Regions from separate parts of the Bacillus sp. L381 genome, predicted to be linked through region 2. Evidence: riboswitches for the same ligand, from Rfam matches in the RefSeq annotation. Region 2 holds a riboswitch; the other holds the start of a gene.
The links. A riboswitch is a leader RNA that binds a small molecule or an ion and turns the genes downstream of it on or off. The one in region 2 is predicted to bind lysine.
Positions count from the first base shown of each region.

Region 1: linked by a shared signal. The riboswitch ahead of QRX25_RS16110 (amino acid permease) and the one ahead of QRX25_RS13265 (aspartate kinase) in region 2 are both predicted to bind lysine.

Region 1 covers NZ_CP127224.1:3,127,707-3,132,134, forward strand. Annotated here, with positions in the region: gene QRX25_RS16105 (class I SAM-dependent methyltransferase) at 1-678, shown strand, start outside; gene QRX25_RS16110 (amino acid permease) at 731-2,143, opposite strand; lysine riboswitch at 2,252-2,432, opposite strand; gene sspJ (small acid-soluble spore protein SspJ) at 2,555-2,695, opposite strand; gene QRX25_RS16120 (metal-dependent hydrolase) at 2,879-3,361, shown strand; gene QRX25_RS16125 (LTA synthase family protein) at 3,404-4,428, shown strand, end outside.
Region 2 covers NZ_CP127224.1:2,598,228-2,602,655, forward strand. Annotated here, with positions in the region: gene sdhC (succinate dehydrogenase cytochrome B558) at 1-301, opposite strand, end outside; gene QRX25_RS13260 (YslB family protein) at 598-1,044, shown strand; gene QRX25_RS13265 (aspartate kinase) at 1,091-2,320, opposite strand; lysine riboswitch at 2,446-2,625, opposite strand; gene uvrC (excinuclease ABC subunit UvrC) at 2,687-4,428, opposite strand, start outside.

The DNA.
Region 1 (4,428 bases), 530 kb from region 2:
CAGCTGTCTCCTACACCGTTAGCCCGCGCCGCGTATTGTGAAAAAGTGCTTCTGAATGAAATGAAGCTCGGGGTTAAACAATATGTCATCCTTGGGGCGGGGCTGGATACTTTCTGTTTCAGGCATCCTGAGGTAACAAATGGCTTAGATATCTTTGAAATCGATCATTACGCTTCACAGGAAGACAAAATAAACAGATTGAAACGTCTGGATTTCGATATTCCGAGTCATCTTCATTTTGTACCGATGGACTTTGCCGCTTCACTTTCTTTCACCCGTCTGTACCAAGAAGGTTTTTCCCGCCAAAAAACCTTTTTCAGTCTGCTCGGCGTTTCATACTATCTTACGAAAAAGCATCTGGCCCGCCTGCTTACTCAATTATTTGACCAAGTCCCTCCCGGAAGCTCTATCGTCTTTGATTATGCAGATCAGTCGCTCTTTGAAGAAAAAGGACTGTCAAACAGAGTGGAAAACATGGTGAAAATGGCTGCAGCCAGCGGAGAGCCGATGCTATCGTGTTTCAGCTATGAAGAAATTGAAAAGGTGTTAGAATCATCAGGTCTGCTTATTTATGAACACTTATCTCCAGCGGCCGTCAATGAGCGTTTTTTCAGCGGACGCACTGACTATTTAACCGCATTCGAGACCATTCATTTTATACACGCCGTCAAAAAGTAATCCGCTGCCGCAAACAAAAAAAGACATCTCACAGACATGAGATGTCTTTTTTTCAAACCGATTGTCTGTTGTTTGCAAATTTCTTTGAGACGAAAGGATATAACAGCAAACCGACGAAGAACAGCCCGATACCGAGAATAAAGGTCGTTAAATCGGCCGTTCCGGTAATAATGACGTAAAAAGAATAAATGCAGGCAAGGATGGCGATGAAACCGTCCCTCACTCTTGAACCCTTGATCTCGTCATATGTTTCTCCCGTCCAAACAAGCTTCAGGCTGTAAAACGCTGATACGAGATACGGAATCAGATAAGCGAGCGTCGCCGCTGTTGTTAAAAACGTAAACGCGTCACTGATCGTCCGGGAAATAACCGAAAAGATAAAGATCTGTGACATGACGTTCGTGACGATTAACGACACAACCGGACTGCCCTGTTTATTCGTTTTTGCAAAAGCAGCGGGAAAGTCCCCTGATTTCGCCGCTTGATACGGAACTTCAGAGCCGAGAAGAATCCAGCCGAGCATCGTTCCGAACAGACACAGGATCGCCAGAATTGCCATGATGATGCTTCCCGCATTGCCGACAATCGCGTACAAGACGTCAACAAACGGTTTCTCCGAGCCGACAAGCTTATCATGCGGAAGCACGCCCATCGTAATCAATGTCACGATAATATAAATGCTGAGCGCGATCAATAAGCCGGTAATGGTGGCGCGTTTCACATCGCGCTGCGAACGGGCGCGCCCGGATAAAATGACCGCCGATTCAATCCCGACGAACGCCCATAATGTTGAAATCGCCGCATTGTGGATCTGCCCGCCGATTCCCTCAACTGTGTGAGGGCCCGTTTGAACCGGAAAATAAAAATGATCGAAAAACGACGTTTGAAACACAAACAAACCTGCAATGATAAAAAAGATAAATCCTAATACTTTTGAAAACGTCGTGACGAAATTTAATTTACTCGCACCGTTAATGCTGGAGACGAGAATCGTGTGAGTGCCCCATAATAAAACCGTACATACGGCAAACGTCAGCAGCTGGCCGAGCGTAACCGCCTGACCGCCGATCGAAAACATTTCACGCTTATCCGTTAAAATCGGGAAAAATGATGTTAAATATCCGGCAAGGCTTGTGATGATCGCCACATTGCTGATCCAGCTCGCCACCCAGTAGCCCCACACCATCGTGAACCCGGCTGCATTCCCTTTTTTCCGATCGCTGAACAGCGCTCTCGCATAGCTTTGCGGCCCCGCCGTCAGCTCAGGCTTACGGATGGATAGGTGGCCGAAAACAAGCGCGATCATTAAAACACCGGCTCCCGTTAAAAGCCATGCCGATGTAGCGCCGAAAGGACTCGCGATTTTTGCGAGCGTGCTCGGAAGGGAAAAGATGCCCGATCCTACCATATTTCCTACGACAAATGCCGTCAGTAACCAAAAACCCCATTTTTTCGTCTGTTCCATTCCTGTACCTCCTGGTTGTTCATTCGTACGGACCAGACCCCGAGACCATATTTACACACAAAAAAAGCCTGAACAAAAGTCCATGCTTAAAGAAACACACACTCTTGATCTCCGGATAGCCCTCCGCGAAAAAGCACGCGGCAGTCCTGCACTTATTCAGATACAGTCCCAGCATAAAGAAGGATCGGCTTTCTTTACACTTCGGCGCTGATGCCTTTAACACATGTTTTGCGGCCCCTGTCAGCCTGGCATGTGCGACTCATCATCAAGCGCAACCTCTACCTCACCGAGAAAGAGTGAGGATTTTTATCATTCAATTCTACTCAGAGGTTATCAGAGATAAAAAGATCTGTCAAAGGGAAAAATTAGACGGAAAACGGATAGAGCATTCGCCCTACCCGTTTTATATGGTCAGCGGTTGTTTTTTTTCTTTTGAACAGCTTCTTGAAGCGGATCGTCTTTCAGAGCTGCACTGGCGTCGTCAAGCGCACCTTGAATGACGTTTTTGTTTTTATCGCTGTTTTTTCCTTTTTCTTTGTTAAAGAAAGCCATCTGTATCACCTCTTTATCAAATATAGGTACACCTATAATGTGTCTTTTTCCGTAGCAGAATATGCGGAATCCGCGTCTCCTTCCTTTTGGTGTTACAGGTAAAGTTTGTTGATCAAACATGCATTCTCTTGATATATTTGTAATTCAGGGGATTTTGGCAAAAATAAAAAGGAGAAGCGAAAAATGACAGGAAAAACACACATCATGGGAGGCATCGCTTCTTGTTCCGCAATTGCTTATTATTACGGGTATGATCCGGTTCTGATGACCTCAGCGGGTGCCCTCGGGGCGCTGATTCCCGATATATGCCATACGAAAAGCAAAATCGGCAGGACGCTGCCCGTTCTGTCCAAAATCGTAAGCACGGTGTTCGGACACAGAACATTTACACACAGCCTGCTGTTTATGCTTATTATGTTTTTCATCACGGCATCCTACATTCCGAATCCAAGCATTTCCGCCGGACTGATGATCGGAATGGCAAGCCATCTTGTGCTTGACGCATGGACCGTCAACGGGATTAAACTGCTGTTTCCGTCCGCGATCCGCTTCCGTCTTCCCCTTTATATGAGGACGGGGAGCTTTTCGGAGCAGCTTGTGCTGGCCGGCTTAACGATTGTATCCTGCTATTATTTATACGAACTGGTTCACGGCCGCATCTCTTAAACAAAAAGCGTCTTTCCGCTTTTAGGGTGAGGAGTCATACATATGAAGAAATCCTTTTTCAAAAATCATCGGTTTTTATGCTTGTCCATCCTGTTCATGTGGATAAAAACATATGTCGTTTATAAGCTCGGTTTTGATCTGCAGAACAATTCTGTTCTTGAGGAATGTCTGCTTCTCATTAATCCGCTGAGCTTCATTGTGCCGCTGTTCGGCATCGCCCTGCTCCTGACGGAAAAAAAACAGCGGATCTTTTTGCTTTCGGCCAATGTGATGCTGACGGGGATTTTAATCGCAAACACGGTGTTTTACGGGTTTTATATTGATTTTATCACCATACCGGTTTTATTTCAGGCGAGCAATATGGGCGATATGGGAAGCAGCGTCCAAGAGTTGTTTCACCCGCTTTATATCGCTTTATTCTTGGATATTGCGGTTCTGTTTTATCTTGCGAAAAGGGATACAGCCGGTAAGGGAAAAGCAGGCGCCCGGACCGTTAAAGCGTATGTGTGGGCATCAGCCGGCCTCATGCTGTGCAACCTTGCGCTGTCTGAGGCCGAGCAGCCGAAGCTGTTCAAGCATCCTTTTGATCGCGAAGCGCTCGTAAAAGGAATCGGCCTGTTCCACTTTCATTTGTATGACACCATTTCGCAGACGCTGAATGCAGGGGCTAAAGCGTTTGCAGATGAAGACAGCCTTGCGGCGGTGGCGAATTACACTCAAGCCGACTACAGCAGCCCGTCCGATTCAAAGTTCGGGCTTGCAAAGGGACGCAATGTGATTTTTGTGACGCTCGAGTCAACACAGCGTTTTGTGATGGATGAACGGGTTAACGGTCAGGAGATTACCCCGTTTATGAATAAGCTGCGGAAAAAAAGTTATGATTTCACTCATTTTTATCAGCAGACCGAACAGGGTAAAACCTCAGATTCAGAATTCATCACCGCGAATTCGCTGTACCCGTCTTCCAGCGGCGCCGTTTTTTTTACCAAAAGCGGCCACCGGTTCAATACGATGTACCATGCGTTAAAAGACCATCAATACTATTCAGCCGTTCTGCATGCCAACCA
Region 2 (4,428 bases):
CACGCTGAAGCACAAACATCCAGTTTCTGAAATAACTGTAGTGGCCAGCGTTGTTTTTCGCAGTAAATGCTATGTACACACCGTAAACCGCATGATAAATTAAAGGTAAGAAAATAATAAAAATTTCTAACGCATACCTGAACGGCAGACTGTCCATAAAGCCGGCCGCCTTGTTAAACGCATCTGCTCCCCTTGCGGCAAATTGGTTGACGACTAAATGCTGGATCAAAAAGATGCCGACCGGAATAACACCGAGCAAGGAATGCAATCTTCGAAAATAAAACTCTCTGTTCCCAGACATTACTTTACCCCCTGTTTGATTTAAGTGCGAAATGTGCTAAAATCTCTGCCCCCACTTCGTTTCAATTGTAAGCACTTTATTAAAATTTATTGACAATTTCATTTTACTCCTCCCTCAAATGGGCGTCAAGAAAACGTGTACATAAATTATAATTTTCGGAATTGATTATTTGACGGGAAAATTTTATTTTCCTGCGATATCTTTCTCACTTTTTTTCACGTGTTTTATAGGATCATCCTGTAATCCTCCCCCCTGTTTAAGCTATAATAAACGAAGGAGAGAGGGGAATACATAATATGAAGAATAATTATGAAGCAGCTTTAGAACCTTTAACTGAACTCGACGTCAGCGCATACGGCTACGAATTAATCCGGGAAATCGTGCTTCCGGATATCCTGGGCCCGGAACATTCATCCATGATGTATTGGGCGGGAAAACGCCTCGCCCGCAAATTTCCTCTTCAATCGTGGGAAGAAATCCCCGCCTTTTTTGAAAAAGCCGGCTGGGGAACTTTGACAAATACCGGATCAAAAAAGCAAGAGCTTGAATTTGAACTGGAAGGACCGCTCGTATCAAGCAGGCTCAAACATCAGAAAGAGCCGTGTTTTCAGCTTGAAGCCGGTTTTATAGCCGAACAGATTCAATTGATGAACGATCAGATTGCAGAATCTTATGAACAGGTAAAAAAGAGAGCGGATAAAGTCGTCCTGACCGTAAAATGGGATATGAAGGACCCTGTATAATTGAAAAAAGGCGGTGACTCCAAGTCCCGCCTTTTTGCCTGCCCGTTTATACTGCAGACGGCTGTTTAGAAAGCTCAAACGCATCGTGAAGCGCTTCGACCGCTTTCACCATATCATTTTCGCTGACAACCGTTGATACTTTTATTTCAGATGTGCTGACCATTTTTACTTGTACATTTTTTTCCGCCAGTACGGCAAACATGTCCGCAGCGACGCCGGGATTTGAGACCATGCCTGACCCGACAATAGATACTTTTGCCAGTTTTCTTTCAGTTTCAATTTTTTCATAGTCAAGCGCGTTTTTATATTCTTCAAGCACAGCGACCGTTTGAGCGGCATCTTCCGTTTTCACTGAGAAAGAAATGTCCGCTTCCCCATCGTCCGCCTGTGTCTGAATAATGATGTCAACGTTGATGTTTCGTTTTGCCAAGGCGGTGAAGATCGTTGAAAGTGTTGTCAGCCCGCTTGTCAGGCCAGTGACGGACACCCTCGTGATCTGGTCTTCAAATGCAATTCCTCTGACGATTAAATTCTGCTCCATTGATGATTCCTCCTCAATTAACGTTCCCGCTTCATGTTCCGTACTTGACCGCACTTCCAAAGGCACTTGATAGTTTTTCGCGAACTCAACCGCCCGCGGATGAAGGACACCCGCTCCGAGATTTGCAAGCTCCAGCATTTCATCATAAGAAATCCCCGACAGTTTTCTAGCTGACCGGACGTACCGCGGATCTGTCGTAAACACGCCCGGAACGTCCGTGTAAATGTCACATTTATCCGCTCCTAATGCTGCGGCAAGAGCGACCGCCGTTGTATCGGAACCGCCCCGTCCGAGCGTCGTGATGCCGCCATCTTCTGTTACGCCCTGAAAACCTGCGACGACTGTAATCCTGCCTTCAGCAAGCTGGGCCTGAATTGCCGTGATATCAATATCCGTAATTCTCGCATTGCCGTGGACGGCTTCTGTGCGGACACCCGCCTGCCATCCCGTATAAGAGACGGCGTCATATCCTTTTTCCTGAAGCGCCATGGCTAAAAGCGAAATCGTGACCTGCTCTCCCGTAGACAGAAGCATATCCATTTCGCGTTTACTTGGCTCAGATGTGATTTCAGCCGCCAGGTTAACGAGCGCGTCGGTTGATTTTCCCATTGCCGAAACGACGACTACGACGTCATGGCCTTTTTGCTTTTCAGCAATGGCTCGATTTGCGGCATGTTGAATTTTTTCGGCAGACCCGACGGAAGTGCCTCCGAATTTTTGTACGATAAGACCCATACTAGACCACCCTTTACATTTTGGTTCGTGCGGGTGAGGAGAAAAGAGCGTTTTGTCCACAATAAAAAAAGCAATGAGAGGAATAGCTCTCATTGCTTTTTCATATCATTACGATTGATTATGAACAACGAGATAGCCCTCCAAGAAAATGAATTCTTGACAGCCTTACATTTATTTAATGCAAGGCCAGCAAAACACACCGATGGGATGTGATTCACTTCGGCGACGCTCCCCTTTCAGCTTTTCTCGCAGAATCCATCATTCTCCAAAAGCTTACTATTGAAGTTCGCACCTCTATCTTCACCATATAACACGATCTTATGAAATTAGTTCACATTCTAGCAGATTTTTCAGGAAAGCACAATACTATTTTTTCAATTTTTCAAACAGCAGCTGAGCCGCCGCAGCCGGCACACCGGCTTTTTTAATATCGTCAAGGCTTGCTTCCTTCATCTTTTTAACAGATCCGAAATGCTTTAAGAGCATTTTTTTGCGTTTTTCGCCGATTCCCGGGATATCATCCAAAACGGATTGAAAGGCGCTTTTTCCCCGGATCTGCCTGTGAAAACTGATCGCAAAGCGGTGAACTTCGTCCTGAATGCGCTGAAGCAGGTAAAATTCCTGGCTGTTCCGCTCCAGAAACACCGGTTCAAGCGGATCGCCGATCAAAAGGTTGGATGTTCGGTGTTTATCATCCTTCGCCAATCCCGCTACCGGGACATCAAGGCCGAGCTCATTTTCGAGCACGTCGCGCGCCGCATTAATCTGCCCTTTTCCGCCGTCAATGATGATTAAATCCGGCAGCGGGAGATTTTCGCGGAGCACCCTCGAATATCTTCTTCTGACGACTTCCCTCATAGAGCCGTAATCGTCAGGCCCTGTTACGGTTTTAATTTTATATTTGCGGTATTCCTTTTTATTGGGCTTACCGTCAATAAAGACAATCATGGCCGACACAGGGTTTGTACCTTGAATATTGGAGTTGTCAAACGCTTCAATCCGATGCGGCGTGTAAATGTTCAGCGCCTCACCGAGCCGTTCGGCAGCACCGATTGACCGTTCCTCATCCCGCTCGATTAATGAGAATTTTTCCTGCAGAGCGATTTTCGCATTTTTGTGCGCAAGCAAAAGCAGCTCTTTTTTCGGGCCTTTTTTCGGCTGATGCACGGCGGTTTCCAAAAGCTCGCTGATCATGTCCCTGTCCACGCTGTCAGGCACCAGAATTTCTTTAGGCAGAAAGTGATTGTTTTTAGAATAGAACTGGCCGATGTAGGTCAGAAATTCTTCATCCGCTTCCTGATACATCGGAAACATGCTGACATCGCGTTCAATCAGCTTTCCTTGGCGTATGAAAAAGACCTGAACGCACATCCAGCCTTTATCGTAGGCATAAGCAAACACATCGCGGTCCAAAAGGTCATTCATGGTCATTTTCTGCTTCTCCATCGTCGATTCGATGTGAGCAAGCTGATCGCGGAATTCTTTAGCCCGTTCAAATTCAAGTTTTTCCGCCGCCTCTGCCATTTTCTCTTCAAGCTCTTTTTTGACCTCGTTATGCCCTCCCTTTAAAAAACGGGTGATATCTTCAACCAGCTCGCGGTTGGTCTCCTCAGAAATATCCTTAACACAAGGAGCGAGGCATTGTCCGAGATGATAATAAAGACAGACGCGGTCCGGAAGCTTCGAGCACTTCCTGAGCGGGTATAGGCGGTCCAGCAGTTTTTTCGTTTCCCGCGCCGCCTGAACATTCGGGTACGGGCCGAAATAGCGTCCTTTGTCTTTTTTGACATTCCGGGTGACAATAAGCCGCGGATGGCGTTCATGGGTGATTTTAATAAAGGGATAGGTTTTATCATCTTTCAGCATGACATTGTATTTCGGATCGTATTTTTTAATCAGATTCATTTCCAAAATAAGCGCTTCAAGATTGGAGGAGGTCACGATGTATTCAAAGTCCTCAATCTCCGTCACAAGCCTTTGGGTTTTTGCGTCGTGAGAACCGGTGAAATAGGATCGCACCCTGTTTTTCAGCACCTTCGCTTTCCCCACGTAGATGACTGTTTTTTGACGGTCTTTCATTAAATAACAGCCCGGCTGATCGGGAAGGA